Regions from separate parts of the Streptomyces sp. NPDC005799 genome, predicted to be linked through region 3. Evidence: riboswitches for the same ligand, from Rfam matches in the RefSeq annotation. Region 3 holds a riboswitch; each other region holds the start of a gene.
What was found. A riboswitch is a leader RNA that binds a small molecule or an ion and turns the genes downstream of it on or off. The one in region 3 is predicted to bind S-adenosylmethionine.

Region 1: another riboswitch for S-adenosylmethionine. It lies ahead of thrC (threonine synthase); the one in region 3 lies ahead of ABZ453_RS08885 (putative leader peptide).
Region 2: another riboswitch for S-adenosylmethionine. It lies ahead of ABZ453_RS02160 (aminotransferase class V-fold PLP-dependent enzyme); the one in region 3 lies ahead of ABZ453_RS08885 (putative leader peptide).
Region 4: another riboswitch for S-adenosylmethionine. It lies ahead of ABZ453_RS45450 (amino acid ABC transporter permease); the one in region 3 lies ahead of ABZ453_RS08885 (putative leader peptide).

What each region holds. Positions count from the first base shown of each region.
Region 1 covers NZ_JBEXXQ010000019.1:154,956-162,272, reverse strand. Annotated here, with positions in the region: gene ABZ453_RS20575 (GNAT family N-acetyltransferase) at 1-237, opposite strand, end outside; gene ABZ453_RS20570 (NADH:flavin oxidoreductase) at 374-1,492, opposite strand; gene groL (chaperonin GroEL) at 1,679-3,301, opposite strand; gene ABZ453_RS20560 (cold-shock protein) at 3,640-3,846, opposite strand; gene ABZ453_RS20555 (MoaD/ThiS family protein) at 4,289-4,564, opposite strand; gene thrC (threonine synthase) at 4,677-5,963, opposite strand; SAM riboswitch class I at 5,982-6,136, opposite strand; gene ABZ453_RS20545 (glucosyl-3-phosphoglycerate synthase) at 6,263-7,207, shown strand; gene ABZ453_RS20540 (trehalose-6-phosphate synthase) at 7,292-7,317, shown strand, end outside.
Region 2 covers NZ_JBEXXQ010000002.1:33,430-40,746, forward strand. Annotated here, with positions in the region: gene ABZ453_RS02145 (Rieske 2Fe-2S domain-containing protein) at 1-485, shown strand, start outside; gene ABZ453_RS02150 (cytochrome bc complex cytochrome b subunit) at 482-2,116, shown strand; gene trpD (anthranilate phosphoribosyltransferase) at 2,247-3,311, shown strand; SAM riboswitch class IV at 3,387-3,503, shown strand; gene ABZ453_RS02160 (aminotransferase class V-fold PLP-dependent enzyme) at 3,650-5,011, shown strand; gene ABZ453_RS02165 (hypothetical protein) at 5,023-5,742, shown strand; gene ABZ453_RS02170 (Lrp/AsnC ligand binding domain-containing protein) at 5,752-6,033, opposite strand; gene ABZ453_RS02175 (rhomboid family intramembrane serine protease) at 6,030-6,764, opposite strand; gene ABZ453_RS02180 (hypothetical protein) at 7,142-7,317, shown strand, end outside.
Region 3 covers NZ_JBEXXQ010000007.1:22,025-29,341, forward strand. Annotated here, with positions in the region: gene ABZ453_RS08865 (ABC transporter ATP-binding protein) at 1-1,600, opposite strand, end outside; gene ABZ453_RS08870 (ABC transporter permease) at 1,597-2,511, opposite strand; gene ABZ453_RS08875 (ABC transporter permease) at 2,508-3,467, opposite strand; gene ABZ453_RS08880 (ABC transporter substrate-binding protein) at 3,471-5,090, opposite strand; gene ABZ453_RS08885 (putative leader peptide) at 5,317-5,433, opposite strand; SAM riboswitch class IV at 5,468-5,580, opposite strand; gene ABZ453_RS08890 (DUF1684 domain-containing protein) at 5,631-6,455, opposite strand; partial or broken gene ABZ453_RS08895 (LLM class F420-dependent oxidoreductase) at 6,500-7,317, opposite strand, start outside.
Region 4 covers NZ_JBEXXQ010000077.1:7,586-14,902, reverse strand. Annotated here, with positions in the region: gene ABZ453_RS45465 (hypothetical protein) at 1-142, shown strand, start outside; gene ABZ453_RS45460 (putative leader peptide) at 254-364, shown strand; gene ABZ453_RS45455 (glutathione S-transferase C-terminal domain-containing protein) at 516-1,391, shown strand; SAM riboswitch class IV at 1,457-1,566, shown strand; gene ABZ453_RS45450 (amino acid ABC transporter permease) at 1,891-2,871, shown strand; gene ABZ453_RS45445 (amino acid ABC transporter ATP-binding protein) at 2,868-3,665, shown strand; gene ABZ453_RS45440 (ABC transporter substrate-binding protein) at 3,729-4,757, shown strand; gene ABZ453_RS45435 (GNAT family N-acetyltransferase) at 4,845-5,570, shown strand; gene ABZ453_RS45430 (putative leader peptide) at 5,630-5,716, shown strand; gene ABZ453_RS45425 (LLM class flavin-dependent oxidoreductase) at 5,794-7,002, shown strand; gene ABZ453_RS45420 (NtaA/DmoA family FMN-dependent monooxygenase) at 7,024-7,317, shown strand, end outside.

The sequences.
Region 1 (7,317 bases), on a different contig from region 3:
CTCGACGCCACCGGGCGGGATCCAGAGGGCGGCGGCCTCGACGTCCGGGGTCACCAGGGTCCAGGGGTAGCGGAGGGCGGAGGTGGCGTAGATCCGCCACATCACGGCCGCCTGCTCCGCCCGCCGTCCCTCGTCGGGGAAGGCCGGCCCCCACACGGGGTCATGGAGGAAGGCGGAGGTGAAGGTGGCGACGATGCCGTCGGCGTCGGAGGGCGTGGCGGAGCGGGCGAAGGTCATGCGGTCATCCTGTACCCGTCCGGGGGCGCGGTCCCAGGTCCGCTGTTTCAGGTCCCGGGTTCCATGCCCCAGGTTCCATGCCCCGGTCCATGGCTCAGCTCCCGGGGACGCGCGCCCCACCGGATCGACCCCGGCGTCAGCTCAGCGAGCGCAGCGCCGTCGCGTCGTAGGGGCGGAGCTCCTCGAAGCGGCCGGCCAGCACCTTCGCCGCCCACTCGGGGTCCTGAAGCAGCGCCCGGCCGACGGCGACCAGGTCGTACTCCTCCCGCTCCAGGCTGTCCAGCAGGTCGTCGATGCCGCGGACCGGCGAGCCCTCGCCCGCGAAGCCGCGGATGAAGTCCCCGTCGAGACCGACCGAGCCCACCGTGATCGCCGGCTTGCCGGTCAGCTTCTTCGTCCACCCGGCCAGGTTGAGGTCGGCGCCCTCGAACTCGGGCAGCCAGTAACGGCGCGTGGACGCGTGGAAGGCGTCGACCCCGGCCGCGGCCAGCGGCGAGAGGACCGCCTCCAGCTCCTCCGGCGTCTCGGCGAGCCGGGCATCGTAGTTGTCGGACTTCCACTGCGAGTACCGGAAGATGATCGGGAACTCCGGCGACACCGTCTCCCGTACGGCCGCCACGATCTCCGCCGCGAACTTCGTACGGGCGAGGTGGTCACCGCCGTACGCGTCGGCGCGCCGGTTCGTGCCGGCCCACAGGAACTGGTCGATCAGGTAGCCGTGCGCGCCGTGCAGTTCCACGCCGTCGAACCCGATCCGCTCCGCCGCGGCCGCGCCCTCGGCGAACGCGCCGATGACGTCGTCGATGTCGCGCTGGGTCATCGCGGCGCCCTTGCCCTCGGTGCCGTCGAGGCGGATGCCGGACGGGCCGACGGCGGGCGCGTCGGCGTACGGGGCCTGCCCCTGCTCACGGACCATGCCGATGTGCCACAGCTGCGGCACGATCGTGCCGCCCGCCGCGTGCACCGCCTCGGCGACCTTGCGCCAGCCCGCGAGCTGCTCCGCACCGTGGAAGCGCGGGACGCGGCCGCTGTTCCCGGCCGACTCGTGGCCGACGTAGGTGCCCTCGGTGACGATCAGACCGACCCCGGCGGCGGCCCGGCGGGCGTAGTACGACGCGACGTCCTCGCCGGGGACTCCGCCCGGGGAGAAGCGGCGGGTCATCGGCGCCATCACGATGCGGTTGGGGACGGTCAGGCCGTTGATCGCGGTGGGCCGGGACAGGATCTCGGCGGCGCGGGAGGTGGTGGCGGTCACGCGGGGGAACTCCTCGGTATGTGCATACGCATAGAGACTGCTCCAGCGTCAACCGCCCCACGCGTCACGGCATTTCCGGCTGCCCTGTGACACCGCACACGCCGAAGGGCGGCACCCCCTGCCGTAGCAGGAAGTGCCGCCCTCCGTGAGGACGTTGATCAACCGGGGCCGAGGCCCCGAGGTCGATCAGAAGTCCATGTCACCGCCCGGCATGCCGCCACCGGCGGGCGCGGCGGCCTTCTCCGGCTTGTCGGCGATGACGGCCTCGGTGGTGAGGAAGAGCGCGGCGATGGAGGCGGCGTTCTGCAGGGCAGAGCGCGTGACCTTCGCCGGGTCGATGATGCCTTCCTTGACCAGGTCGACGTACTCACCGGTCGCGGCGTTGAGGCCGTGACCCGGGGTGAGGTTGCGGACCTTCTCCACCACGACGCCGCCCTCGAGGCCGGCGTTGACGGCGATCTGCTTCAGCGGGGCCTCGAGCGCGATGCGCACGGCGTTGGCGCCGGTCGCCTCGTCACCCTCCAGGTCCAGCTTCTCGAAGACCGAGGAGGCCTGGATGAGGGCCACGCCACCACCGGCGACGATGCCCTCCTCGACGGCGGCCTTCGCGTTGCGGACGGCGTCCTCGATGCGGTGCTTGCGCTCCTTGAGCTCCACCTCGGTGGCGGCACCGGCCTTGATGACCGCGACACCGCCGGCGAGCTTCGCCAGGCGCTCCTGCAGCTTCTCGCGGTCGTAGTCCGAGTCGCTGTTCTCGATCTCGGCGCGGATCTGGTTCACGCGGCCCGCGACCTGGTCGCTGTCACCGGCACCGTCGACGATGGTGGTCTCGTCCTTGGTGATGACCACCTTGCGGGCCTTGCCCAGCAGGTCGAGGGTGGCGTTCTCCAGCTTGAGGCCGACCTCCTCGGAGATGACCTCGCCGCCCGTGAGGATGGCGATGTCGCCGAGCATGGCCTTGCGGCGGTCGCCGAAGCCCGGGGCCTTGACGGCGACGGACTTGAAGGTGCCGCGGATCTTGTTGACGACCAGGGTCGACAGGGCCTCGCCCTCGACGTCCTCGGCGATGATCAGCAGCGGCTTGCCCGACTGCATGACCTTCTCCAGGAGCGGGAGCAGGTCCTTGACCGAGGAGATCTTGGAGTTGGCGATCAGGATGTACGGGTCGTCGAGGACGGCCTCCATACGCTCCATGTCGGTGGCGAAGTACGCCGAGATGTAGCCCTTGTCGAAGCGCATACCCTCGGTGAGCTCCAGCTCCAGACCGAAGGTCTGGGACTCCTCGACGGTGATGACGCCTTCCTTGCCGACCTTGTCCATGGCCTCGGCGATGAGCTCGCCGATCTGGGTGTCGGCGGCGGAGATGGAGGCCGTGGAGGCGATCTGCTCCTTGGTCTCGACGTCCTTCGCCTGCTCGAGCAGGGCACCGGAGACGGCCTCGACGGCCTTCTCGATACCGCGCTTGAGGGCCATCGGGTTGGCGCCGGCGGCTACGTTGCGCAGGCCCTCCTTGACCAGGGCCTGGGCGAGCACGGTCGCCGTGGTCGTACCGTCACCGGCGACGTCGTCCGTCTTCTTGGCGACTTCCTTGACCAGCTCGGCGCCGATCTTCTCGTACGGGTCCTCGAGCTCGATCTCCTTGGCGATGGAGACACCATCGTTGGTGATCGTGGGGGCGCCCCACTTCTTCTCGAGGACGACGTTGCGGCCCTTGGGGCCGAGCGTCACCTTCACGGCGTCCGCGAGCTGGTTCATGCCGCGCTCGAGGCCGCGCCGCGCCTCCTCGTCGAACGCGATGATCTTGGCCATGTGAAGTGGTCCCTCCAGGACTGGGGGTGATTCCTTCGGACCGCGCCCGCGCCCGCGACGGACGGCTCGCCGACCCGTGGGTTCCTTGCCCCACCCGGCCTGCGGGCCTCACCGACCCGGTCCTTCTTTGTCACTCTCACCTTCAGAGTGCTAACGCCAATGATTAGCACTCGCCCCTGCCGAGTGCAAGCGCCTCCCGGGTACTGGGCAGGTCTCGCAGGGGATCCGGGGCCGCCTGACGCAGACATGCCGAAGGGCCCGTACCCATGACTCCCCATGGGGTACGAGCCCTTCGAAGAAAACAGAAGAACGACGCTGCGATCTACCCGGCGCGTGCTTCAGCTGGTCGCGAGTCGGACCATGTCCGCCTGCGGCCCCTTCTGACCCTGCGAGATCTCGAAATCGACCCGCTGGCCCTCTTCCAGGGTGCGGTACCCGTCCATCTGGATGGCGCTGTAGTGGACGAAAACATCCGCACCACCGTCGACCGCGATGAAGCCGTACCCCTTCTCCGCGTTGAACCACTTGACGGTGCCCTGAGCCATGCCTAACTCCCCTATTACTGGCCCTTGCACAGACCCGCACTTCGCGGGTCCGGGTCAGACCTCACCCCCCACGGTTTGGGGGCGTGCGCCGGAACGCGTCGACCGCGGCTGAATGTATCTGTCCAACTGCCGTCTGCAACAGGTCAATCGGACGAGAATTCTGGACGTCAGGGGTCCGGAATGTAGTGAGAATTCGCCCGAATTCAGGGCAAGTCGGGCCCCATAAAGGGCGCATAAGACACAAAAGACGCGCACACTTTGGCTACTTCTCATCGCATCCGGAGGCGGTACTCATATGCGTTCGGCATGCGGGAGGCAGCAGGTTCCCCAACTGTACCGTGCTCAACCATGCAGAATTGCCCCCTCCGTTTCTCTCACGGAGGGGGCAATTCGATGAACACTCGGTAATCACTGTTACCGACGGTAATGATCGGTCATCAGGTCAGCCGCCGGCGACCGCGGGAATGATCGAGACGCCCGCACCGTCCGGGGTGGCCGTCTCCAGCCCCTGCTCGAACCGCACATCGTCGTCGTTGACGTACACGTTGACGAATCGCCGCAGCTTGCCCTGGTCGTCGAGGACCCGGGCGGCGATCCCGGTGTGGTTCTTCTCCAGATCGGCGATGACCTCGGCCAGGGTCGCGCCTTCGGCGCTCACCTCGGCCTGGCCGCCGGTGTAGGTGCGCAGGATGGTGGGGATGCGGACGTTGACGCTCACGATGAAACCTCCGGTCGGATAACGGGCTTGGGGGCGCGGGGCTGTGGTCGATATGTGCGGCTGCCGCCGCGTGGGCGCGAGCAGCCCCCACCGGCCCCCAGACGACGACGGTCTAGACGAGCCCAGCTTCCCGGAAGGACTCCAGGTTCGGGCGAATCGTTGCGGTGAGCCCCGTGTCGGCCACCGCGTCCAAGGTCTTCAGCCCATCGCCGGTGTTGAGGACGACGGTGGTGAGGCTCGGATCCAGCACACCGGCCTCGATCAGCTTCTTCGTCACGCCGACGGTCACCCCACCGGCGGTCTCCGCGAAGATGCCCTCGGTCCGGGCGAGCAGCCGAATCGCGTCGACGATCTGCTCGTCGTTCACGTCCTCCACCGCGCCGCCGGTACGCCGCGCGATGTCCAGGACGTACGGGCCGTCCGCCGGGTTGCCGATGGCCAGCGACTTGGCGATGGTGTTCGGCTTCTGCGGCCGGACCACGTCGTGCCCCGCCTTGTACGCGACGGAGACCGGGCTGCACCCCTCGGCCTGCGCGCCGAAGATCTTGTACGGCTTGTCCTCGACGAGCCCGAGCTTGATCAGCTCCTGCAGCCCCTTGTCGATCTTCGTCAGCTGCGATCCGGAGGCGATCGGCACCACCAGCTGGTCGGGCAGCTTCCAGCCGAGCTGCTCGCAGATCTCGTACGCCAGGGTCTTGGAGCCCTCCGCGTAGTACGGCCGCAGGTTGACGTTGACGAAGCCCCAGCCCTCGCCGGCCGGGTCGCCGATCAGCTCGGAGCAGAAGCGGTTCACGTCGTCGTAGTTGCCCTCGATGCCGACGAGCTCACCGCCGTAGACCGCGGCCATGACGACCTTGCCCTGCTCCAGGTCGTGCGGGATGAACACGCAGGAACGGAAGCCGGCCCGGGCCGCGGCGGCGCCGACCGCGCCCGCGAGGTTGCCGGTGGAGGAGCAGGAGAGGGTGGTGAAGCCGAAGACGCGCGCGGCCTCGATGGCCTGGGCGACGACACGGTCCTTGAAGGAGTGCGTCGGGTTGCCGGAGTCGTCCTTGACGTACAGGCCACCGGTCACGCCCAGCTCGCGCGCGAGGTTGTCGGCCTTGACGAGCTTGGTCCAGCCGGGGTTGATGTTCGGCTTGGTCGCCACGTCCGCCGGGACGGGCAGCAGCGGCGCGTAACGCCAGATGTTCGAAGGTCCCGCCTCGATCCGCTTGCGGAGTTCCTCGGTGTCGTAGGCCGAGAAGTCGTACGCGATCTCGAGCGGGCCGAAACACTCCTCGCAGGCGAAGACCGGGCCGAGCGGTACCCGGTGGCCGCATTCGCGGCAGCTCAGCGCCGCGGCGGGACCGAGATCGACGGCCTGGGAGTCGGTGGTGCTTGCAACAGTCTGCGCAGCCATGTGAGGCGAGGCCCTTTCTCCTCATCTTCCTCACGACGCATCTCGCCGTGAGACGGATTTGGCACCTTCCCTAGCCGGGAGCCTCGCGGAATGATCAACGTTGATCTACGAGACCGGCTGGAGGGTTGCCGGGGCTTCATCGGGCCGTGTCCCTCTGCCCCTCTGGATGAGCGGTATTCGGTTGTACGTTCAATGACCTCGGACATGCGATGGTCATCGACGTTGTTCAAGACTGTAACCGAAGGCCAGGACAGTTGAGAGAGTCGTCCGAACCGCGAGACAAGTGAGGAGCCGCCTACGTGCTGGAAGAAGTCGAGCGCTGGCTGAGCACCCGCTCCTGGTCCGTCACCGACCGACCGCTCCACCAGATCCTGGCCGCCAAGCAACGCACGGGCCGGACGGTGTCCGTCGTGCTGCCCGCGCTGAACGAGGAGGAGACGGTCGGCGACATCGTCGCCATCATCCGTCACGACCTGATGCAGCAGGTCCCGCTGGTCGACGAGATCGTGGTCGTCGACTCCGGCTCCACCGACCGCACGTCGGCGGTCGCCGCGTCGGCCGGCGCGCGGGTCGTCCACCGCGACGACGTCCTGCCCCGACTCCCCGCCGTCCCCGGCAAGGGCGAGGTGCTGTGGCGCTCGCTGCTGGTCACCACCGGGGACATCGTCTGCTTCATCGACGCCGACCTGAAGGAGTTCTCCTCCGACTTCGTCTCCGGCATCGTCGGCCCGCTGCTCACCGACCCGGGTATCGACCTGGTCAAGGGCATGTACGACCGCCCGCTCGCCGGCGCGAGGGGCCAGGGCGGCCGGGTCACCGAACTCATGGCCCGCCCGCTGCTCAACATGCACTGGCCGCAACTGGCCGGTTTCGTCCAGCCGCTCGGCGGCGAATACGCGGCCCGGCGCAGCCTGCTGGAACAGCTGCCCTTCCCCGTCGGCTACGGCGTGGAGCTCGGCATGCTGGTCGACGCCCTGCACCTGGTCGGCCTCGACGCCCTCGCCCAGGTCGACGTCGGCGTCCGCAGGCACCGGCACCAGGACGGACAGGCCCTGGGCCGCATGGCCGCGGCCATCTACCGCACGGCCCAGCTCCGGCTCGCCCGCGGCCACCTCATCCGTCCCTCCCTCACCCAGTTCGAGCGGGGCGAGGACGGCTTCGAGCCGCGCACCTATTCGGTGGACACCGAGGAGCGGCCGCCCATGGTGGAGATCGCGGAGTACGCGGAGCGCAAGGTCGCGTAACCCCGCGGAGCGGGCCGTATACGGGGCGAGGCCGTGAACCGGCCATACGTTTGAGTGTTTCCGGGCCGGGCTAGGTTGAGGCGTATGGCTTCCACGCACGGCGCTCATCA
Region 2 (7,317 bases), on a different contig from region 3:
CCAAGCTCCGCCACACGCTGTGGTCCAAGGGCAAGCTGCTCGTCAACATGAACACGAACGAGCCGCTGCGCCCCTCCGACGTCGCGGTCGGCTCGCTCACCTTCGCCAAGCCCGAGGGCCTGGAGGAGAAGGACGAGGACTTCCAGACCCAGATCGCCAAGGCGGCGCTGATGATCGTCCGGCTTCAGCCGGACAACATCAAGGACAAGCGCGAGCTCGACTGGTCCTACGAGGGCATCGTCGCCTTCTCGAAGATCTGCACCCACGTGGGCTGCCCGATCTCCCTGTACGAGCAGCAGACGCACCACGTGCTGTGCCCCTGCCACCAGTCCACCTTCGACCTCTCCGACGGTGCCCGGGTGATCTTCGGCCCCGCCGGTCACGCCCTGCCGCAGCTGCGCATCGGTGTGAACGACGAGGGCTATCTCGAGGCGCTCGGCGACTTCGAGGAGCCCGTCGGTCCTGCATTCTGGGAGCGCGGATGAGCACCAACGAGAACACCGCCCCGCGGCGCGGCAAGGCGCCCGCCGGTGAGCGCGTCGCCGACTGGGCCGACGGCCGGCTGGGGATCTACTCCCTGGCCAAGAGCAACATGCGCAAGATCTTCCCCGACCACTGGTCGTTCATGCTGGGCGAAGTGTGCATGTACAGCTTCATCATCCTCATCCTCACGGGTGTGTATCTGACGCTGTTCTTCCACCCGTCGATGAACGAGGTGGAGTACCACGGCAGCTACATCCCGCTGCAGGGCCAGATGATGTCCGAGGCGTTCAACTCGACCCTGCACATCTCCTTCGACGTGCGCGGCGGTCTGCTGATCCGGCAGATCCACCACTGGGCCGCGTTGATCTTCCTCGCCGGCATGTTCGTGCACATGATGCGCGTGTTCTTCACCGGCGCGTTCCGCAAGCCGCGTGAGGTCAACTGGCTGTTCGGCTTCCTGCTGCTCGTCCTGGGCATGTTCACCGGCTTCACCGGTTACTCGCTCCCGGACGACCTGCTCTCCGGCACCGGTGTCCGCTTCATGGAGGGCGCCATCCTGTCCGTGCCGATCGTCGGCACGTACCTGTCGATGTTCCTCTTCGGCGGCGAGTTCCCGGGCGGCGACTTCGTGGCCCGGTTCTACTCGGTCCACATCCTGCTGCTGCCGGGCATCATGCTCGGCCTGATGGTGGGCCACCTGATCCTGGTCTTCTACCACAAGCACACGCAGTTCGCGGGCCCCGGAAAGACGAACAACAACGTCGTCGGCATGCCGCTGCTGCCGGTGTACATGGCGAAGGCCGGCGGCTTCTTCTTCCTGGTCTTCGGCGTCATCACGGCCATCGCGGCGATCGCCTCGATCAACCCGATCTGGGCCATGGGCCCCTACCGTCCGGACCAGGTGTCGACCGGCGCCCAGCCCGACTGGTACATGGGCTTCTCCGAGGGCCTGATCCGGGTGATGCCGGGCTGGGAGATCAACCTCTGGGGTCACACGCTCGTCCTGGGCGTGTTCATCCCGCTGGTGATCTTCCCGCTGGTCCTGGTCGCGATCGCGGTCTACCCGTTCATCGAGTCCTGGGTCACCGGTGACAAGCGCGAGCACCACATCCTGGACCGTCCGCGCAACGCCCCGACGCGTACCGCGTTCGGCGCCGCGTGGGTGTCCTGGTACTTCGTGCTGATGATCGGCGGCGGCAACGACCTGTGGGCCACGCACTTCCACCTGTCGATCAACGCGATCACCTGGTTCGTGCGCGTCGGCTTCTTCGTCGTACCGGTCCTGGTCTTCATCGCCACCAAGCGGATCTGCCTCGGCCTGCAGCGCCGGGACAAGGACAAGGTGCTGCACGGGCGCGAGTCCGGCATCATCAAGCGCCTGCCGCACGGTGAGTTCATCGAGGTCCACGAGCCGCTCAGCCAGGAGGCGCTGCACACCCTCACGGCGCACGAGCAGTACAAGCCGGTCGAGATCGGCCCGACGGTCGACGAGAACGGCGTCGAGCGCAAGGTCAAGGGCTCCCAGAAGCTGCGCGCCAAGCTGAGCGAGGCGTACTACGGCGACGAGTCCCAGATCCCGAAGCCGACCGTCGAGGAGTACAAGGAGATCACGAGCGGCCACGGCCACCACTGATCGCTGCGGCTCGCCACGCCACGGCGGAAGGGCCCCCGTCCGAACACCGGACGGGGGCCCTTCTTCGTGCGCCGACCTGGATAGGGTGGGCCCACACCGCGTCATTTCTACGACACCCAGGAGCGGCCTCATGAGCGCTGTGACCCCCGCTGGAGGCGACACCGCGGCGGGCCGTTCCTGGCCCCTGCTGCTGAACGGCCTGCTGAACGGCCGGGACCTGAGCACCGACGACACCGCCTGGGCGATGGACCTGATGATGCGCGGCGAGGCGACCGACGCGCAGATCGCCGGGTTCGTGGTGGCCCTCAGGGCCAAGGGCGAGACCGTCGAGGAGATCAACGGTCTGGTCCGCACGATGTACGAGCACGCGAACGTCATCGAGGTGCCGGGTCCGACCGTCGACATCGTCGGCACGGGCGGCGACGGTGCGAAGACCGTCAACATCTCCACGATGTCCGCGATCGTGGTCGCCGGCACCGGCGCGCGGGTCGTCAAGCACGGCAACCGGGCCGCGTCCTCCGCGTCCGGGGCGTCCGACGTCCTGGAGAAGCTGGGCGTCAACCTCGAACTGCCCGTGCAGCGGATCCCGGAGGTGGCCGCGGAGGCCGGGATCACCTTCTGCTTCGCGATCAAGTTCCATCCGGCGCTGCGTCATGTCGGCGCCGCACGCGGCCAGTTGGGCATTCGCACGGTGTTCAACGCGCTCGGTCCGCTCACCAACCCCGCCAAGGTGCGGGCGCAGGCCGTGGGCGTCGCCGACCCGCGCATGGCGCCGATCGTCGCCGGCGTCTTCGCCGAGCGCGGCAACTCCTCGCTCGTCTTCCGCGGCGACGACGGCCTCGACGAGCTGACCACCACGGCCACCTCCCACGTCTGGATCGTCCGGGACGGCAAGGTCACCGAGGAGACCTTCGACCCCCGTGACGTCAGCATCGACCTCGTCCCGGTGGAGGCTCTGCGCGGCGGCGACCCCTCGTACAACGCGGGGGTCGCCCGGCGTCTCCTGGACGGCGAGACGGGCCCGGTGCGGGACGCCGTCCTGCTGAACTCGGCGGCGGCCCTCGTGGCCCTCGATCCCGGTCCCGGCACCCTGGCCGAGCAGCTGCGGGCCGGCATGGACCGGGCGGCGGAGTCGATCGACTCCGGGGCGGCCAAGCGGGCGCTGGAGCGCTGGGTGGCGGCCAGCAACAAGTAGCCGACTCAAGGTCGCGGTCCCGTCATCCGGACACGGGTTGCGGGACCGCGATCACCTCACGTACGTTCTCTTCCAGGTCATGAGTGACAGTCATGAGGCCCCGGCCGACTGTCCGGCAACCCTCCGTCCGTGGCGGGGTGCCCCGGGTGAAGACCAGGCCGTAGGCAGCGAGGTCTGCGGCAAGCGCGGATCCCTCACGCTCTTGAGATGAGCACAGCCCAGGGATCCTGGTCATCGAGGGAGTCCCCCGTGAGCAAGCGAATGCGATAGGGCCGCCGAGCCCCGCCTCCGCGCACCCCCTTCTCATCTTCTTCTCTGCCTTTCACGGGAGTTCCCCCATGTCTGTCTCCACCGCTGCCTCCGTCCAGACCATTTGTGCCCCGCTGCCCGTTCTGGGCCGGGATGTCACCGTCCCGCTCGTGACGGGCGGCGAAGTCACCTACGCGGCCCTCGACTACGCGGCCAGCGCCCCCGCCCTGCAGCGCGTCTGGGACGACGTGGCCGCCTACGCCCCGTACTACGGCAGCGTCCACCGCGGTGCGGGCTACCTCTCGCAGCTCTCCACCGACCTGTTCGAGAACGCCCGCAGGACCGTCGCCGAGTTCCTCGACTGCCGAGCCGACGACCAGCTGGTCTTCACCCGGTCGACCACGGACTCCCTCAACCTCCTGGCCCGCGCCCTCCCCGCCGACTGCCAGGTCTTCGTCTTCGAGACCGAGCACCACGCCAGCCTGCTGCCCTGGCAGGACGCCCGGGTCACCTACCTCAACGCCCCGCGCACCCCGCGGCAGGCCGTCGAGTCCCTGGAGCGCGCTCTCGCCGCCCGTGACCCCAAGGGCCCGGCCCTGGTCTGCGTCACCGGCGCCTCGAACGTCACCGGCGAGCTGTGGCCGGTCCGTGAGCTGGCCGCCGCCGCCCACGCGCACGGCGCCCGCATCGTGCTGGACGCCGCCCAGCTGGCGCCGCACCACCCCGTCTCCGTCCGTGACCTGGACGTCGACTGGGTCGCCTTCTCCGGCCACAAGCTGTACGCCCCCTTCGGCTCCGGCGTCCTGGCCGGCCGCGCCGACTGGCTGCGCGCGGCCGACCCCTACCTCGCGGGCGGCGGCGCCAGCCGCAAGGTCACCCGTCGCGAGGACGGGGGAGTGGACGTGGAGTGGCACGACAGCGCCGCCCGGCACGAGGCGGGCTCCCCGAACGTGATCGGCGCCTATTCCATCGCCTCGGCCTGCAAGGCGCTGACGGAGGCCGGTTTCGACACTCTGGTCGCCCGTGAGCGGCACCTGATCGAGAAGGTGCGGGCAGGCCTGGCGGAGGTCCCGCAGGTGAGGGTGCTGTCCCTCTTCGGCGACGACGCGCCCCGGGTCGGGGTGATCTCCTTCGTCGTCGAGGGCTGGAACAGCTCCCACTTCGCCGCCGCCCTCTCCGCCGAGTACGGCATCGGCGTCCGCGACGGCCTCTTCTGCGCCCACCCGCTGGTGCGCACCCTCCTCGGCTCCGACCCCCAGACCCAGGGCGAGTGCGGCGCCCCCGAGGCCGCGCCCGGCGAGAAGTCCCTCAACGCGATCCGGGTCAGCTTCGGCGCCGGTACCCCCGACGAGCACGTCGAGCGCTTCGTGAACGCCGTCCGGGAACTGGTGAGCGACGGGGCAAAGTGGACATACCGCACCGAGGACGGCCGCTGCGTGCCGGCCGTGTAATCATCCGTTGTGTGGGGATTCCGGCCGCGGTAGGTGAGTCGGCGTCGGCCGGGGAACTCGGAGAGCTCCTCGCGGTGGCCGTCGCGCGCCGTCGGCCACGGCTGCCCCGTACGGCACCGGTGTACCTGTACGAGGAGGGGCTGGTGTCGGTGCCGGGGGCGCGGGCGAGGCGCTGGGAGCAGGTGACCCACTGGCGCTCCACGATCGACCTGACCCTGAGACGGGACCCCGAGCACGGCCCGCCCTGGTACACCTACGGCCACCGGCACCTGGCGCGGTTCGCCGACGGCGCGGAACACTCCTTCGTCCTCGACGAGTGGCAGCTTCACGAGCCGGACGAGCAACGCGCCGAGAACGTGTCGATCCGGGCCGCCGTCCACCACGTGCGGCGACGGGTGGGCCGGGCGCAGGCGCCCGCGCTGCTGGCCCGGCTCCAGGAGGGCCGGCAGGTCGCCTTCGGCCGGCTCACGGCGGACGCGCGGGGGCTGTGGCTGCCGCGCGGGCGGACGCTCCTGACGTGGTCCGGCCTGGAGGAGCCCACCCTTGCCGTCGACCTGCCGGACCCGTCCGTACCCCGGTCCTGGTGGGCGACGCGGCGGGACGCGAACCTCACGGTGCGCGGCGCCGACGAGGACGGCGTCCCGCACTCCGCCGACATCCCGGCCTGGCAGGTGGTGAACTGGGGCGCGCTGATCACCCTCTGGGGCCGGCTGCACCGGCCCGCGGAGTAGGGCGGGGTGTCAGGAGTCCAGGCCGATCGCGAACGCGGCCTCCAGGTCGTGCTGCGAGTAGGTCCGGAACGCGACATGGGTGTCCGTGGCCTCGACGCCCGGGATCTTGCTGATGGAGCCCGGGATGACCTCCGCCAGGTCCTCGTGCTGCTTGACCCGGACCATGGCGATCAGGTCGTAGGTGCCCGTGACGGAGAAGACCTCACTGACGGAGTCCAGCGCGGCGATCCGCTCGGCGATCTCGGGGATCCGGTCCACGCTGGTCTTGATGAGGACGATCGCGGTGATCACGGCTGGTTCTCTCCCTCGGGGGCCGGAGCAGGGGCGGCCCTCACTCTAGTCGTACGGCGGAAACGGGCCCACGCGTAGAGGAAGCCCAGGCCGAAGCCCACCAGGTGGGCCAGATACGCCACCCCGGGCCCCTGGGGCGCCCGGCCCGCCGCCAGCCACTGCAGGGACGCCCAGAAGGGCAGGACGACCCAGGCGGGGAAGCGGAGGGGGAGGAAGAACAGGAAGGGCAGCAGGCTTGTCACCCGGGCCCCGGGGAACAGGTACAGAAACGCCCCCAGGACCGCCGAGATCGCCCCGGACGCACCGACCAGGGACTGCTCGGAGGCGGCGTTGGCGGCCGCGTAGCCCAGCAGGGCCAGATAGCCGCAGCCGACGTAGAAGAGCGTGAAGCGGATCCGGCCCATCCGTTCCTCGGCCATCGCTCCGAAGACATAGAGGAAGAGCATGTTGCCCAGCAGGTGCACCCAGCTGCCGTGCACGAACAGGGCGGTCGCCGGGGTGAGCGCGGCCCGGGGCGAGCCCTGGAACAGCTCGGCCGGGACCACGCCCCAGCGGTGGAAGTAGGCGCGCTGCGCGGCGAGCAGCGCGTCCCCGGTGCCGTAGGCCGGGTTCAGCCCCGCGGCGGGCCCGGCCAGGAAGAGCAGACAGCACAGGGCGATCAGCCCGTACGTCACCGGTGCCGAGGGTGTGCGGAGCACTCTGCCGACGGTCACGTCCCAGTTGCCGATCATGAACACAGAGCATGACGTAACGGGACGCAGCCGCCCAGACCGCCTCGCCGCCAGGACCTGTCCGGCGGATCAGGTCGGAGGACATCGACGGCACGCTATCGGTGCAGGTGAGCGAGGTATGGTGCGTCCAACCGCAAGGCGGAGGAGGGCGTCGACGCGATGGGGTCCCCCGCGCGCGGCTGTTCGAGCGTGGGAGAGTCGCCAACCGACGACAACGCCGCAGGTGGGCGTGCCCTACCCCGCGACTCCGACATGATCCGCCGGACAGGCCCCGGGGACACACCAGCGGTGAGTCGCCGGCAGGCCGTAGGGTTACGGCCACACGCTCCAGGGAAGCTGGGGCGTCACGGAGACTAGAAGGAAAGCGAACAGTCACGATGACGGTTCCCCTGCCGACCGCCACGACGCGGTGGCGCTGCACCCTCTGCGGCAACCTCACGCGCTTCGACGTGACCCGCTCGTCGAAGGTCGTCGAGTACGTCCACCTCGACCTGGCCGGAGAGCCGAAGGTCGAGGAGCGCGAGGTGGTCAATGAGACCATCGAGTCGGTGCG
Region 3 (7,317 bases):
CGTGGCGGGGGTCGGTGAAGAGCTTCTCGGGCGGTCCGGTCTCGACGATCCGGCCGGTCCGCATGACCGCGACCTGGTGGGCGATCTGGCGTACGACGGCCAGGTCGTGCGAGATGAACAGATACGCGACCCCTGTGTCGGCCTGCAATTCGGCGAGCAGGTCGAGGACTTGGGCCTGGACGGACACGTCGAGCGCGGAGACCGGCTCGTCGCAGACCACGAGGTCGGGGGAGAGGGCGAGGGCCCGGGCGATCGCCACGCGCTGGCGTTGTCCCCCGGAGAGTTCCGCCGGCCGGCGCGCCAGCGTGGCGGCGGGCAGGGCCACCCGGTCGAGGAGCTCGCGGGCCCGGTCGAGCCGGGAGGCACGGTCGCCGACCTTGAAGGCGCGCAGCGGTTCGGTGATCACCTCGGCGATGGAGAAGCGGGGGTCGAGGGAGGCGTAGGGGTTCTGGTAGACGAGCTGGGCGCGGCGGCGCAACTGCCTGGCCTGTGCGCCCCTGGCGGTGGTGACGTCGGTGCCGTCGAGGAGGATCTGTCCGGCGGTCGCGTCGGTGAGTCGCAGTACCAGGCGGGCGGTGGTGGACTTGCCCGAGCCCGACTCGCCGACCAGGGCGAGGGTCCGGCCGCGTGGGAGGGTGAGGCTGACGTCGTCCACGGCGCGCAGGGTTCGGGGCCCGTCACCGGCGCGGGGCAGCCTGTACTCCTTGACGAGGTTGCGTACTTCGAGCAGCGGTGCCGTCTCCGCCTCGGGGGCGGAGACCGGGGTGCGGGGTCGGGCGGTCGTCAGGCTCGGGGCGCTGGCCAGCAGGTGCCGGGTGTAGGGGTCCCGCGGACCGGCCAGGATGTCACCGGTGGGGCCGGCCTCGACGACCTTGCCCCGGGACATCACCACCAGCCGCTGGGCCCGGTCGGCGGCGACCCCGAGGTCATGGGTCACCAGCAGGACCGCGGTGCCCAGTTCCTGGGTCAGGGTCCGGAGATGGTCCAGGATGACCCGTTGCACGGTGACGTCGAGCGCGCTGGTGGGCTCGTCGGCGATGATCAGCTCGGGCTGCGCCGCGATGGCGATGGCGATCAGGGCGCGTTGCCGCATCCCGCCGGACAGTTCGTGCGGGTACTGCCGCGCCCGTACGGCCGCGTCGGGCAGCCCGGCCCGGTCCAGGACCTCGACCGCCTCGGCGGGAGCCGATCGGCGGGTCGCCAGACCATGGATGCGCAACACCTCGGCGACCTGGTCACCGATCCGCCGGACCGGGTTGAGGGAGACCGTCGGATCCTGGGGCACCAGTCCGATACGTGCCCCGCGGACGGTGCGCAGTTCGGCCTCCGAGAGGGTGGCGAGGTCGTGCCGGCCGAAGCGGACGGTGCCCGCGTCGATCCGGCCGTTCGCCGACAGCAGCCGGGTGATCGCGTGCGCTGTCGTGCTCTTCCCGGAGCCTGACTCGCCGACCACCGCGGTCACCTGTCCCGGCCACACGTCGAGATCCACGCCCCGGACGGCCTCGACCGTGCCGCCCCGGGTGCGGTACGACACCGACAGACCGCGTATCTCCAGCAGTGGTGTGGTCACGTCCTCGCCGTCCTCACGTTCGTCGGTCATGGCTGTCGGGACCATTCGCCGTCCAGCGCGCGGGCGATGCGGTTGGTTGCCAGCACGGTCGCGGCGATGGCCAGTCCGGGCAGCGCGGTCAGCCACCAGGCGTTGGCGAGGTAGTTGCGGCCGTCGGAGATCAACGTGCCCCACTCCGGGGCGGGCGGAGGAGCGCCGTAACCGAGGAAGCTGAGGGCGGAGACGGCCAGGATGGAGGAACCGAAATCGAGGGTGGCCAGGACGATCACCGGGCCCGCCGCGTTGGGCAGCACATGCCGGCCCAGCACCGAGTACCAGCGCGCCCCGCTCGCCCGCGAGGCCTCCACGAACACCGCCTGCCGCACCCGCAGCACCTCCGCGCGCGCCACCCGCGCGAACGAGGCGACGCTGGCGATGCCGACCGCGACCGCCACCTTCACCGTGCCGTAGCCCAGCGCGGTGACCAGCGCGAGGGACATGAACAGCGCGGGGATGGACAGGAGTACGTCGACGAAGCGCATGAGGACGTCGTCCACCCAGCGGCCCACGAACCCGGCGACCACCCCGAGCAGTCCGCCGACCACGAACGCGACCAGGACGGCGATCAGCGTCGCCTTGAGGGACAGTTGGGCGCCGTGGACGACCCGGGAGAACACGTCGCGGCCCAACTCGTCCGTGCCGAACCAGTGATGTGCGCTCGGGCCGCGGAAGTTCTGTGCGGGGACGCCCTTCAGCGGGTCCTGAGAGGTGAACACTCCCGGCCAGAACGAGGCCAGCACCACCAGGACGAGGACGACGACCGACAGCAACAGGCCCGGTCGGCGGGCCAGGAACCGCAGCACACGTCGTACGTCGCCGCGGCTCCCCGGCTCGGGGCCGGGGGCCGTGTCGACCGGCCGGGCCAGGCCGAGGGCGGTGTCGTCGACGAGGCTCTGGCTCATGCGAGGGCCGCCCTTCCGCCCGAGGCCACCACGATCCGTGGATCGAGAAGTGGGTAGACCAGGTCGATGACCACGTTCGTCGTCACGAAGATCAGCGCTCCGAACACCACGACCCCTTGCACGAGCGGGATGTCCTGAGCCGTGACCGCCGCCGCGGTGACGCGGCCGAGGCCGTCGCGGGAGAACACGGTCTCCACCACCACCGAACCGGCGATCAGTTGCCCCACGAGCAGGCCGACGACGGTCAGCGCCGGCAGGGACGCGTTGCGCAGGGCGTGCCGCAGATGAACCCGCCACCGGTCGGCGCCCTTGGCCCGCGCTGTCTCGATGTACGCCTGGTCCAGCGCGGTGAGCAGGCTCTTGGCGAGCACCTGGGCGACCTGCGCCCCGGTCGGCACCGCCAGCGTCAGGGCCGGCAGCACCAGCCCCCGCAGGCCGTCGTTGCCGAACGCGGGAAACCAGTGCAGCCGGAAGGAGAACAACTCGACCAGCAGCAGCCCCACCCAGAACGTCGGGACGGACACCCCCAGCGGCGGCAGCGACAGCAGCAGCTGCCGCAGCCCGCGCTGAGTGGTGTACGTCGCCACCACCGCCAGACCGCCACCGAGGAGCACCGCGAGCAGCAGGGCCGCTCCGGTCAGCTGCAGGGTCTGCGGCAGGGCGTCGGCCACCGTCGAGGTCACCGCACGACCGGTGGACACCGAGTCGCCGAAGTCCCCGCGCACCGCCCGGCCGAGGTACTCGGCGTACTGCACCAGCACCGGCTTGTCGAAGCCGTACTCGTGCCGCAGGGCGGCGATCTGCTTCGGGTCGACCTGCCCCGAGTCCATCCCGGCACTGGCCATCGCCGTGACCGGGTCGCCCGGCAGGTAGTCCAGCACCAGGAACGAGACCGTGTACGCCGCCCACAGCACGCCGACCGCCTGCGCGAGCCGTTTGATCACATAGCGGCGCATGCGTCAGCCGATCCAGGTGTCGTGCAGCTGGAGCCGGCTGGAGGCGTCGAAGTCCAGGTCGTGCACCTTCTTCGACACGCCCAGCTGGGTCTGGAGCTCCACCACCGGAGCGTAGTAGGCGTTCTGCACGATCAACTGCTGCGCCTCGGTGACCAGTTGCCCCCGCTTGGCCGGGTCGACGGTAGCGGCCTGCTCGGACAGTGCCGTGTCCAGGGAACTCGGGGGCAGGTGGTAGAAGTTGGCCAGCTTGGTGGAGAAGGAACTGCGCAGGATGTCGGGGTCGGCGCGGGTCACGTTCCCCCACACCGCGTCGTAGTCGCCCGACTGGAGTGTCGGCGCGAACTGCGTGACCTGGAGCTGCTTGAGGGGCACATCGACACCGACGGTCTTGAGCTGCTGCTGAATGAGCTCCAGCGCGGGCTGGTTGGTGGCCGCGTTGGGGAACCACTTGATCGTCAGACTCAGCTTCTGGCCGTCCTTGGCGCGGACGCCGTCGCTTCCGGCCTTCCAACCGGCCGCGTCCAGCAGGGACTTGGCCTTGGTGACGTCGAAGGTCAGGCCGGAGGAGAGGTCGGTGTAGTCGGGTGTCGTGTGCGCGAGGACACTGGTGGCCGACCGGGTGCCGGTCGGGAACACGGTGTCGGCGATCTGCTGCCGGTCGATGGCGTGGAGGATCGCCTGACGCACCTTGGCGTCCTTGAACAGCGGCCGGGAGTTGTTCAGGCCGAGACCGAACACCACCCCGGGGTTGGCCCGTCGCTTGAGGGTGACCTGGCCGCCCTTGAGAGCCGCCTCGTTGGCCTTGCCGACGCTGGAGACGGCGTCCACCTGACCGGACTGCAGGCTGCCGGCCCGCACACCCGCCTCCGGCACCACCTTGAACACCAGCTTGTCGAGATACGCCTCGCCCTTCTTGGACCACAGTGATGATCCCCAGGCGTATCCGGTGCGCCTGACGAGTGTGAGGGACTGGTTCTGCACGTACTGCTTCAGCACGAACGGTCCGGAGCCGGTCACCCCGTCACTGCACTTCTGCTGCGGGGTCTTCTGCACGCTGGCCGTGGACTCGATGCCGAGCGAGTGCGTCGAAGTGGCCTGCAGGAACTGGGCGTTGGGCTGGATGAAGGTCACCTTCACGGTGAGCGGGTCGACCACGGTGGTGCTCCCCACGCCGCTCAGGTAGCCCTCGGCGAGCGTGCCCAGGGCGCCGAGCTTCGGCACCGCGTCGAAGTTGTCCTTGACCACCTGCGCGGTCAGCTTCGAGCCGTCGCTGAAGGTGACACCGGAACGCAGATGGAAGGTGAAGGTCCTGGCGTCGGGACTGACCTCCCAGCTCTTCGCCAGCCACGGCACGATCTTGCCGGTCTTCGGGTCCTGGTCCGTCAGGGAGTCCACGATCTGGCGCACCGAGTAGATGGTCTCGTTGCTGGCGACCTGCTGCGGATCCACGCAGCCGGAGTCCGACCCCACCGCGAAGGTCAGGGTGCCGCCGGACCTGGGCTGTCCGGTGCCGCTGCCCGCGTCGCCGCCGCCCGATCCGCAGGCGGTCAGCAGGGCGCTGGTGGTCACAAGGGCGGTCAGTGCCGCCCACCGAGAGGTTCTGACATGGGGAAGTGCGATCACGGAGGTCTTCTCCTACTCGTGTCACCAGGCACGGCGGTGGTACGGGACACGGCCGTGCCGGGGCGTGCGGACCCGATCGGCGTGATGCCGATGTCGGGGAGCGCTGTGCAGACAGGGATCAGCGGAAAGGAAGAACAGGGATCAGCCGAAACGACGTACGGGGATCAGGCGCAGACGGATGCGGCGGCGCCTGGTGCCGGACGGTGACCAGCGCTGCAAAGGCCCGTCAGGCCTGACAGAGACAGCTGGTCGAGCGCTTGAGATCGATGTGGCGCCGACGCGAGAGCCGGGAGAACACGGTGGCGCCGGCGAAACGGGCGCTGAGGTCACCACCGTGCCGCATGTCGGTCCTCCACCTGTCCGGCCCCGGTCACGGGGCCACGCGCTTGCGGGATCGTCGGTGATCCCGCCGGGCTTTCACCTGGAGCACCCCACCGCGTGGGAGGGTTGCCGGTCAGCGAGCCAGGGCTTGACGCTGACACTCAATGCCACTCGTGATCGTACGGAGAGATCTTGCCGTTGGTCAATGGCCACCCCGGCTCAGGAACCGCCGCGCTCGCGGGGGATCTTCTGACCGGCCTCGATCGCCACCGGCAGCCGGTTCTCGGCCGGGGGCAGCGGGCACGTGGCCAGGTCCGTGTAGGCGCACGGCAGGTTCGCGGCGCGGTTGAAGTCCAGGACGACCCGGCCGTCGGCGGCGGGCGGCTCGAGCCACAGGGCCCGGTTGGCGGCGTAGGTGGTGACCCCGGAGGTGGCGTCGGTGAACAGCACCAGCAGCCGGCCCTCGCCGGCGCCGGGGAACGCGGTGAGGGACAGCTGACGTCCGTCCAGCTCGAAGTCGATCCTGCCCGGAGCGTCATAGACGTGCTCCAGGCCCTCGACGGCCGCTCCCACGGTGGTCGGCCGGGGTGTGTCGAAGGGGACGTAGCGGCCGGTCACGGCCCAACGCGCGTCGGGTGCGTAGGCAGGTGTTCCGGTGAAGGCCGTGCGCAGGGGCGCGTCCGGGTGTCGGGGACGCACGATGTCGTGGCCGCCGCGCTTGGCGACCTCGATGACGGCGTCTCCCCACACCGCGTTGACGCCGCCGCGTTCGGGCAGCACGCCGAAGCGGTGTTCACCGCGCACCGGGGTTCCGTCGACGACCAGTTCCTCGCCGTCGTCGAGGGTGACGACGACCCCGTCGGGGCCGGTGTGCCAGGCGCCGGGCGCGTCCGGGAATCGCTGGGGGCGGTCGTCGAGCCAGTGCTGGCCGGTGATCGCCAGAAAACCGTGCGGGGCGGAGAGCCGGGCCTCCTGGGCCCGGTACCACTCCAGCCAGGTCTCGGTGAAGGTGCGGAGGTCGGTCGTGGTGGCCTCGGTGGTCAACGCAATCTCCTTCGTGCAGGGGGCTGTCGGGTCTTCGGGGCGGTTCAGCGGGCGAGTTCGCCGAGCAGTCGCCAGGTGCGTCGGCGGTCGGCCTCTCCGGCGATCTCGGTGCCCGAGAACACGACCTCGGTGGCGCCCGCGTCGCGGTAACGGCGCACCTCGGCCTCGACGGTCCGCTCGTCGCCGATCACGGCCAGGTCGGCGGCCCGTCGGGCGCCGGAGAGTTCGATGACCCGGGCGTAGGACGGGATCTCTTCGTAGAAGGCGAGGTTCTCGGTGGCCTTGGCCCGTACTGCCGCCACGTCGTCGGTGACCACGCCCGGCACCAGGGCGACGATCCTGGGCGCGGGGCGGCCGGCGGCCTCGGCGGCGGTGGTCAGGGCGGGCACGATGTGGTCCGCCAGGGCGCGCGGTCCCGCCAGGTACGGCAGGATCCCGTCCGCCAGTTCACCGCTGACCCGCAGCGCCTGCGGCCCCATCGCGGCGACCAGCAGGGGGACACCTCTCTCGGCACCCGGTACCCGCGCCGGGAGCGGGGGTGGTGGCGGTCAGCAGCTCACCGTGGAAGTCGGCCGTGCCGGTCACGGTCAACTGCCGCAGTGCGGTGAGGAATTCACGCAGCCGGGCGATGGGCCGCTCGAAGGGCAGGCCGAAGGCGGTCTCCGTCAGCAGTTTCGTACCCAGGGCCAGACCGAGGTGGTAGCGGCCGTGGGTCGCGGCCTGGGCGGTCTGGGCCTGGCTGGAGACGAGCAGCGGATGGCGGCCGAAGACGGGGATCGCGGAGGTGCCGACCTGCAGTGCGGGCACTTCGCGCCCGACGATCGCCGCAAGCTGGGGCGAGTCCGCGCCGAAGGTCTGCCCG
Region 4 (7,317 bases), on a different contig from region 3:
GGCGGAGAATCCCGTGCGGCAGACCGTGACCGCCGTCCACTACCTCACGTGCTACGTCGACCGCAACGGCAACCCCGGCTACATCCTGGTCACCGCCGTCGGAAGCGAGTACACGACCATCGACACCGCTCATCTCCGCTGACCTCACCGGGAAAGTCCACCGGGGCGTCCGCCATGCGGGACGCCCCTCTTGACGTGGTTCGCGGTCGGATCGACACTCACTGAGGGAATCCTAGTGAATAGGTAGGGAAACATGAGGCGCCTTGAACCGGTCACCGTCCGCGTGGTCCGTTCGCCTCTTCTGACCTCCCGCCGTCACATCGATCTGCTGCGAGTCTGCAGCGCGATCAGGCCCCAGGGCTGAGCCGCGGCCCTTCCCGCGCCGACACCGCCCCCTCGGGGGCGCCCGTCCGGCGCGCACGGGTGAGCCCTGCTCCCAGGACCGCCGCCCCATTCCCGCCCGCCCGACGTCGCTTCCGCCGCGCGTACGTCCGCGCCCGCTCCCGGGGAGAGTCATGACCATCGCACCGCCGGTCGCCCACACCACCGCCCACGCCACCGATCGACCCGCGCCCGCCTTCCGGGGCCGCATCGGCCGGGACGCGCGCAGCGGCCACTACGCCGTTCCGGGCCGCTACCGCCTCCATCTGTCGACCGCCTGTCCCGACGGCCTGCGCATCGCCGTCACCCACAGCCTGCTCGGCCTGGACGCCGTCTGTCCGGTGACCCGGCTGCCCGCCGTGCCCGACTGCCCCGAAGGCGGCCACTCGGCCCTGCGGCCGCTGTACGAGGCCAGCGCCCACCGCTACCGCGGACCGGCCGTCGGACCGGTGCTCAGCGACGACTGGTCCGGACGGATCGTCAGCACCCACGCGCCGGACATCATGCGCGACCTCGCCCGCCGTTTCTCCGCCGGCGGTACCTCCCTCCACCCGTGCGGCGCGGAGTCGGAGATCGAGGCCGTGGAGCGCATGTGCCGGGAGGGGATCGAGGAGGCGGCGCAACGGGCCGGGTCGGCCGGTGAGGACGCGATGGTATGTGACACGGCACTGACCACCCTGCTCGACACCCTGGGCGCACTCGACCGCTGGCTCACCGGCCGCACCTACCTGATCCGTGACGAAGTCACCGCAGCCGACGTCGAGTTGTGGGCCGCGCTGGTCCAGCTCGACACCGTGCACCGCAACCACCTGGACGCCGCCGCCGTCCAGCGCATCGCCGACCATCCCACCCTGTGGGCCTACGCCCGCCGGCTCGCCGCCCACCCGGCGTTCGGCGGCCACCTCGACCTCGACGGCATCGAACGCCGTCACCACGCCCGCTGCCAGGGCCTGGAGGCCGCCGGAGCGGCCGTACGGATCCTGGACTGGGCGGCCCACGCCACCCGTTAGCCGTTCCACCTGGTGGACGGGCGTTGACATACGTTCGGGCAATTGTTTTAACTAGCAACCAGAACGGTCATGAGCGTCAGCGACAAGCCCTGGCTAGCTGACCGGCAACCCTCGCACCGCGGTGGGGTGCCCCAGGTGACGACCGGACCGGATGACCTTTCGGTAAGCGCGAGGCCCGCAGGGCCGGAAACAGTGACGGTGACGCCATGTACGCAGCTCCCAGGACGGCCACGTGCCGCCCACAGGGCTGCGTACAGCCGTACCCGAACCCTCTCGTCGCCGATCGCGCCGTCGATCTGCTCCGCGTGAACAGCGCACTGTGTACCGCATCGGGCCGTGCCCGCTGTCGGGGCTGACCTCTTCCCGCAGCCCCCGCATCCCCTGACGAACACCGCGACGCGGTGTGCCGTCGTCCTTCCCGCCCCCGGTACCCCGCTGTCGCGTCCGCCGCCGCATGCCGCCGCGCCGTCCGGGGTGTCCGACCCAGCCGGAGCCCACCATGAGTGAACCCCCTGGCGCCACCGTCACGCTTGCGCCGACGTCCGCCGCCGACGAACCGTCAAAGCCCCTCACCGCTCAGCGAGTTCTGCCGCTGCGACGCCCCGGACGCTGGATCGCCACCGCGGTCGTCCTCGTCCTGGTCGCCCAGTTCGTGCACGGCCTGGTGACCAACCCGTTCTACCAGTGGGACCGCTGGGGCTACTGGTTCCTGCGCCCCACCATCCTCGACGGCCTGGTGATCACCCTCGAAGTCACCGCCTACAGCGCGGTGTTGGGTCTCCTCGGCGGCATCCTGCTCGCCCTGGCCCGGCTGTCGAGGAGTCCGGTGCTGCGCGCGGTCAGCTGGACGTACATCTGGGCCCTGCGCTCCATCCCGCTCATCGTGGTGCTGCTCTTCCTCTACAACTTCAGCGCCCTGTACAAGACGTTGAGCGTCGGCATCCCCTTCGGTCCGGCCTTCTTCTCCTTCGACGAGACGAAGCTCGCCACCGACATGGCCATCGCCGTCATCGGCCTCAGCCTCAACGAGGCGGCCTACGCGGCCGAGGTCGTCCGCGGCGGCATCCTCTCCGTCGACCAGGGCCAGCACGAGGCGGCCGCGGCGCTCGGCCTGCCGAAGGGCTACCAGTTCCGGAAGATCGTCTTTCCGCAGGCGCTGCGCTCGATCATCCCCAACTACGTCAACCAGCTCATCGGCCTGATCAAGGGCACCTCGCTGGTCTTCTACGTCTCCCTGCTCGACCTGTTCGGCTCCGCGCAGACCATGGGCTCCACCTATCCCGGCGACATCGTGCCGCTGCTGCTGGTCGTCACCGTCTGGTACCTGATCCTGACCAGCGTCGTCTCCGTCATCCAGTTCTACGTCGAGCGGCACTACGCCCGCGGTGCCACCCGCACCCTGCCGCCGACGCCGCTGCAGAAGCTCCGCACCGCTCTCACCGAGCTGCGGGCCCGTATCCGCCGGGAGGCCGCCGTATGACCACCGACACCATCGAGGCCCTGGCGAACGTCGACGCCGCCACGGTCGAGGTGCACGACGTGCACAAGTGGTACGGCACCCACCGGGTGCTGGACGGCGTCGACCTCACCGTCCGCCCGGGCGAGGTCACCGTCATCCTCGGTCCCTCCGGCTCCGGCAAGTCCACCCTGCTGCGGGTCATCAACCACCTGGAGAAGCCCGAGATCGGCCACGTCAGCATCAACGGCGAACCGATCGGCGTGAAGCGGCAGGGCAACCGGCTCAAGGAACTCAGCGAGCGGGCCATCCTCACTCAGCGGGGCCGGATCGGCTTCGTCTTCCAGAACTTCAACCTCTTCCCGCACCTGACGGTCCTGGACAACGTGGCCGCGGCCCCGGTCGCCACCGGCCGCCTCGGCAGGACCGATGCCCAGGAACTGGCCCGGGAACTCCTCGACCGCGTCGGCCTCGCCGACAAGACCGGCGCCTACCCGCGCCAGCTGTCCGGCGGTCAGCAGCAGCGGGTCGCCATCGCCCGCGCCCTCGCGCTGCGCCCCGGCGTCATCCTCTTCGACGAGCCCACCTCCGCCCTCGACCCCGAACTGGTCGGCGAGGTGCTCGCCGTCATCAAGGACCTGGCGACCAGCGGCACCACCCTCGTCATCGTCACGCACGAGATCGGCTTCGCCCGAGAGATCGCCGACCGGGTCGTCTTCATCGACGGCGGCCGGATCGTCGAGCAGGGCCCGCCCTCCGAGGTCCTCGACAACCCCCGGCACGAGCGGACCAGGGACTTCCTCAGCAAGGTCCTCTGACCGGCCGCGCCTTCAGATCTCCCCCCACACCACCTTCATCACCTCCAGCGACAAGGATCGGCCATGCCCACCCAGTTCACCCGACGCAGCCTGATACGCGGCATCACCGCGGCGACCGCCGTCGCCTCCCTGGCCACCGGGCTCGCCGCCTGCGGTGGCAACAGCGACGCGGCCACCTCCACCGACGCCGCCGCCAAGACCGGCGAGGTCGTCGTCGGCCAGGTCTCCAACGGCGCCGCCCAGCAGACGTCCATCAAGGTCTCCGAGGTCAAGTCCATCAGTGGCGAACTGCCCGCGGCCGTCAGGAAGAGCGGCAAGCTGGAGATCGGCATCGGCGCACTGCCGGCCGGCTTCCCGCCGCTGGCCTACGTGGGCAGCGACCAGAAGACCCTCACCGGCTCCGAGCCCGACCTCGGCCGTCTGGTCGCAGCGGTCTTCGGTCTCAAGCCCGAGGTGAAGAACTCCACGTGGGAGAACCTCTTCGTCGGCATCGACAGCGGCAAGGTCGACGTGGCCTTCTCCAACGTCACCGACACCGAGGAGCGCAAGAAGAAGTACGAGTTCGCCTCCTACCGGCAGGACAACCTGGCCTTCATCGTTCCGAAGAAGAGCACCTGGAACTTCGACGGCAACTACGAGAACCTCGCCGGCAAGACGATCGCCGTCGGTTCCGGCACCAACCAGGAGAAGATCCTCCTGGAGTGGAAGGCGAAGCTCGCCAAGGAGGGCAAGAAGCTGACCGTCAAGTACTTCCAGGACAGCACCAGTACCTTCCTCGCCCTGAACAGCGGGAAGATCGACGCGTCCTTCGGCCCCAACCCCGGTTTTGCCTACCACAACCGCCAAGTGGCCAACACGCCCAACGCCACGCGCACGGCGGGCACCTACTCGGGCGCGGGTGCCAGCCTGCAGGGTCTGATCGCGGCCACCGCCAAGAAGGACAGCGGCCTGGCCAAGCCGCTCGCCGACGCCATCAACTACCTGATCAAGAACGGTCAGTACGCCGAGTGGCTCAAGGCCTACAACCTCTCCAACGAGGGCGTGGCCAAGTCCGAGGTCAACCCGCCCGGACTGCCGCTCGACAACTCCTGACCACCGCGCGCCGGGGGCTCCGCCGCCGCTCCGCGGTGGAGTCCCCGCGCCGGACATCCCGAGCCGCACACCGGAGACCGCCACACCATGTCCGTCATCGCCCTCGACGCCAACTCCTCGCACCTTCTGGACAATCCTGCCTGGGCCGCGCTCACCGGTCCGCACGCCCGCTTCGCCCAACGCGTCGGCCACGCCGTCCGCTACCAGCCGGACGTGGCCCCTTTCCACGCCCTCTCCGACGAGGACGACCCGCGCGCCTGGGCCGACCTCGCCGCACTCGTCGGCCCCGGCGGCACCGCCGCGGTACGGGGCGTGACCGAGGCGGCGGAGGGCTGGGAGGTCGTGCGCACCGGGCACGGCGTCCAGCTCGTGGACACCGCCCTGCGCGCCGAGCCCGACCCCGAGGCCGTACGGCTCGGCCCCGACGACGTGCCCGAGATCCTCGACCTGGTCGCCCGCACCGAGCCGGGCCCCTATCTGCCCCGCACCGTCGAACTGGGCACCTACCTCGGCATCCGCCACCAGGGCCGGCTGATCGCCCTGGCCGGCGAGCGGCTGCACCCGCCGGGCTGGACGGAGATCAGCGCCGTGTGCACCGACCCCGCCCACCGCGGCAGGGGCCTGGCCACCCGTCTGGTCCGCGCGGTCGCCGCCGGCATCAAGGAGCGCGGCGAACGCCCCTTCCTGCACGCCGCGGCCACCAACGCGAACGCGATCCGGCTGTACGAGTCGATCGGGTTCACCCTGCGCCGCCGTACCGTCTTCTCGCTCGTCCGGCACACCGGGGCCGCCGCCCTGGAAGAAACGGCATAGCCGTGCCGTTGTCCTTGTCGAAGGCGAGTGTTCGGCCCACGCGGACGGAGGTGCGACACATGACACGTGTAGCGCGCGCCGTCCGCCTCCACTCCCGGCCCCACATCGACCTCCAGCGCGTCGCCGGCTCCCTCTGTAGCTCCTGACCCCGTTTCCCCAGCCGCCGTGCGCCCCGACTCCCGCGGGCCGGCGATCTCGTACGGACCTCCAGGAAGGCACCCTCGTGTCCGCAACTCCCGCTTCCCCCCTGCACCTCGCCGTCGCCCTCGACGGCACCGGCTGGCATCCCGCCTCCTGGCGCGAGCAAGTCGCCCGCCCCCGGGACCTGTTCACCGCCGGCTACTGGGCCGACCTGGTCGCCGAGGCGGAACGCGGCCTGCTCGACTTCGTCACCCTCGAGGACGGACTCGGCCTGCAGTCCTCGCAGTTCGGCGAGCTCGACGGCCGCACCGACCAGGTACGCGGCCGCCTCGACGCCGTACTCACCGCGTCCCGCATCGCACCCCTGACCCGGCACATTGGCCTGGTCCCGACCGTGATCGCCACCCACACGGAGCCCTTCCACATCTCCAAGGCGATCGCCACCCTCGACTACGTCAGCACCGGCCGCGCGGGTCTGCGGGTGCAGATCTCCGCCCGACCCCACGAGGCCGACCACTTCGGCCGCCGTACCTTCCCGCCGATCGACCTGGGCGAACTGCGGAGCCCGGCCGGGCAGGAACGGCTCACCGACCTCTTCGACGAGGCCGCGGACCACGTCGAGGTGGTGCGTCGGCTCTGGGACAGCTGGGAGGACGGCGCCGAGATCCGCGACGTCGCCACCGGCCGGTTCATCGACCGCGACAAGCTGCACTACATCGACTTCGAGGGCAGGCACTTCAGCGTCAAGGGCCCCTCCATCACCCCGCGTCCGCCGCAGGGCCAGCCGCTGGTCACCGCCCTCGCCCACCAGACCGTGCCCTACCGCCTGGTGGCCCGCCAGGCCGACGTCGGCTACGTCACCCCGCGGGACGCCGGGGACGCCCGGGCGATCGTCGCCGAGATCCGCGCCGAGCAGGAGGCGGCCGGACGCGCCGGTGAACTCCTCCATGTCTTCGGTGACCTGGTGGTCTTCCTGGACGAGGAGCAGTCCGCCGCGGAGGACCGCCGTGCACGTCTCGACGCCCTCGCGGGGGAGCCGTACACCAGCGACGCGCGCGTCTTCACCGGTACCTCCGCCCAACTCGCCGATCTGCTGCAGGAGTTGGCGGCGGAGGGTCTGACCGGGTTCCGGCTGCGGCCCGCCGTCGCCGGGCACGACCTGCCCGCGGTCACCCGCGGCCTGGTCCCCGAACTCCAGCGCCGGGGGGTCTTCCGGACCGCCTACGAGGCCGACACCCTGCGCGGCCTGCTCGGTCTCGCCCGCCCCGCCAACCGCTACGCCGCCGCCTGAAGCCGGAAGGACCACACCGACATGACCAGCAAGCCGCTGAAGCAGATCCATCTGGCCGCGCACTTCCCCGGCGTCAACAACACCACCGTGTGGAGCGACCCGGAGGCCGGCAGCCACATCGAGTTCGACTCCTTCGCGCACTTCGCGCGGACCGCCGAACGCGCCAGGTTCGACTTCCTGTTCCTCGCCGAGGGTCTGCGCCTGCGCGAACAGGGCGGCAAGATCTACGACTTGGACGTGGTCGGCCGCCCCGACACCTTCACCATCCTCGCCGCTCTCGCCGCCGTCACCGAGCACCTCGGTCTGACCGGCACC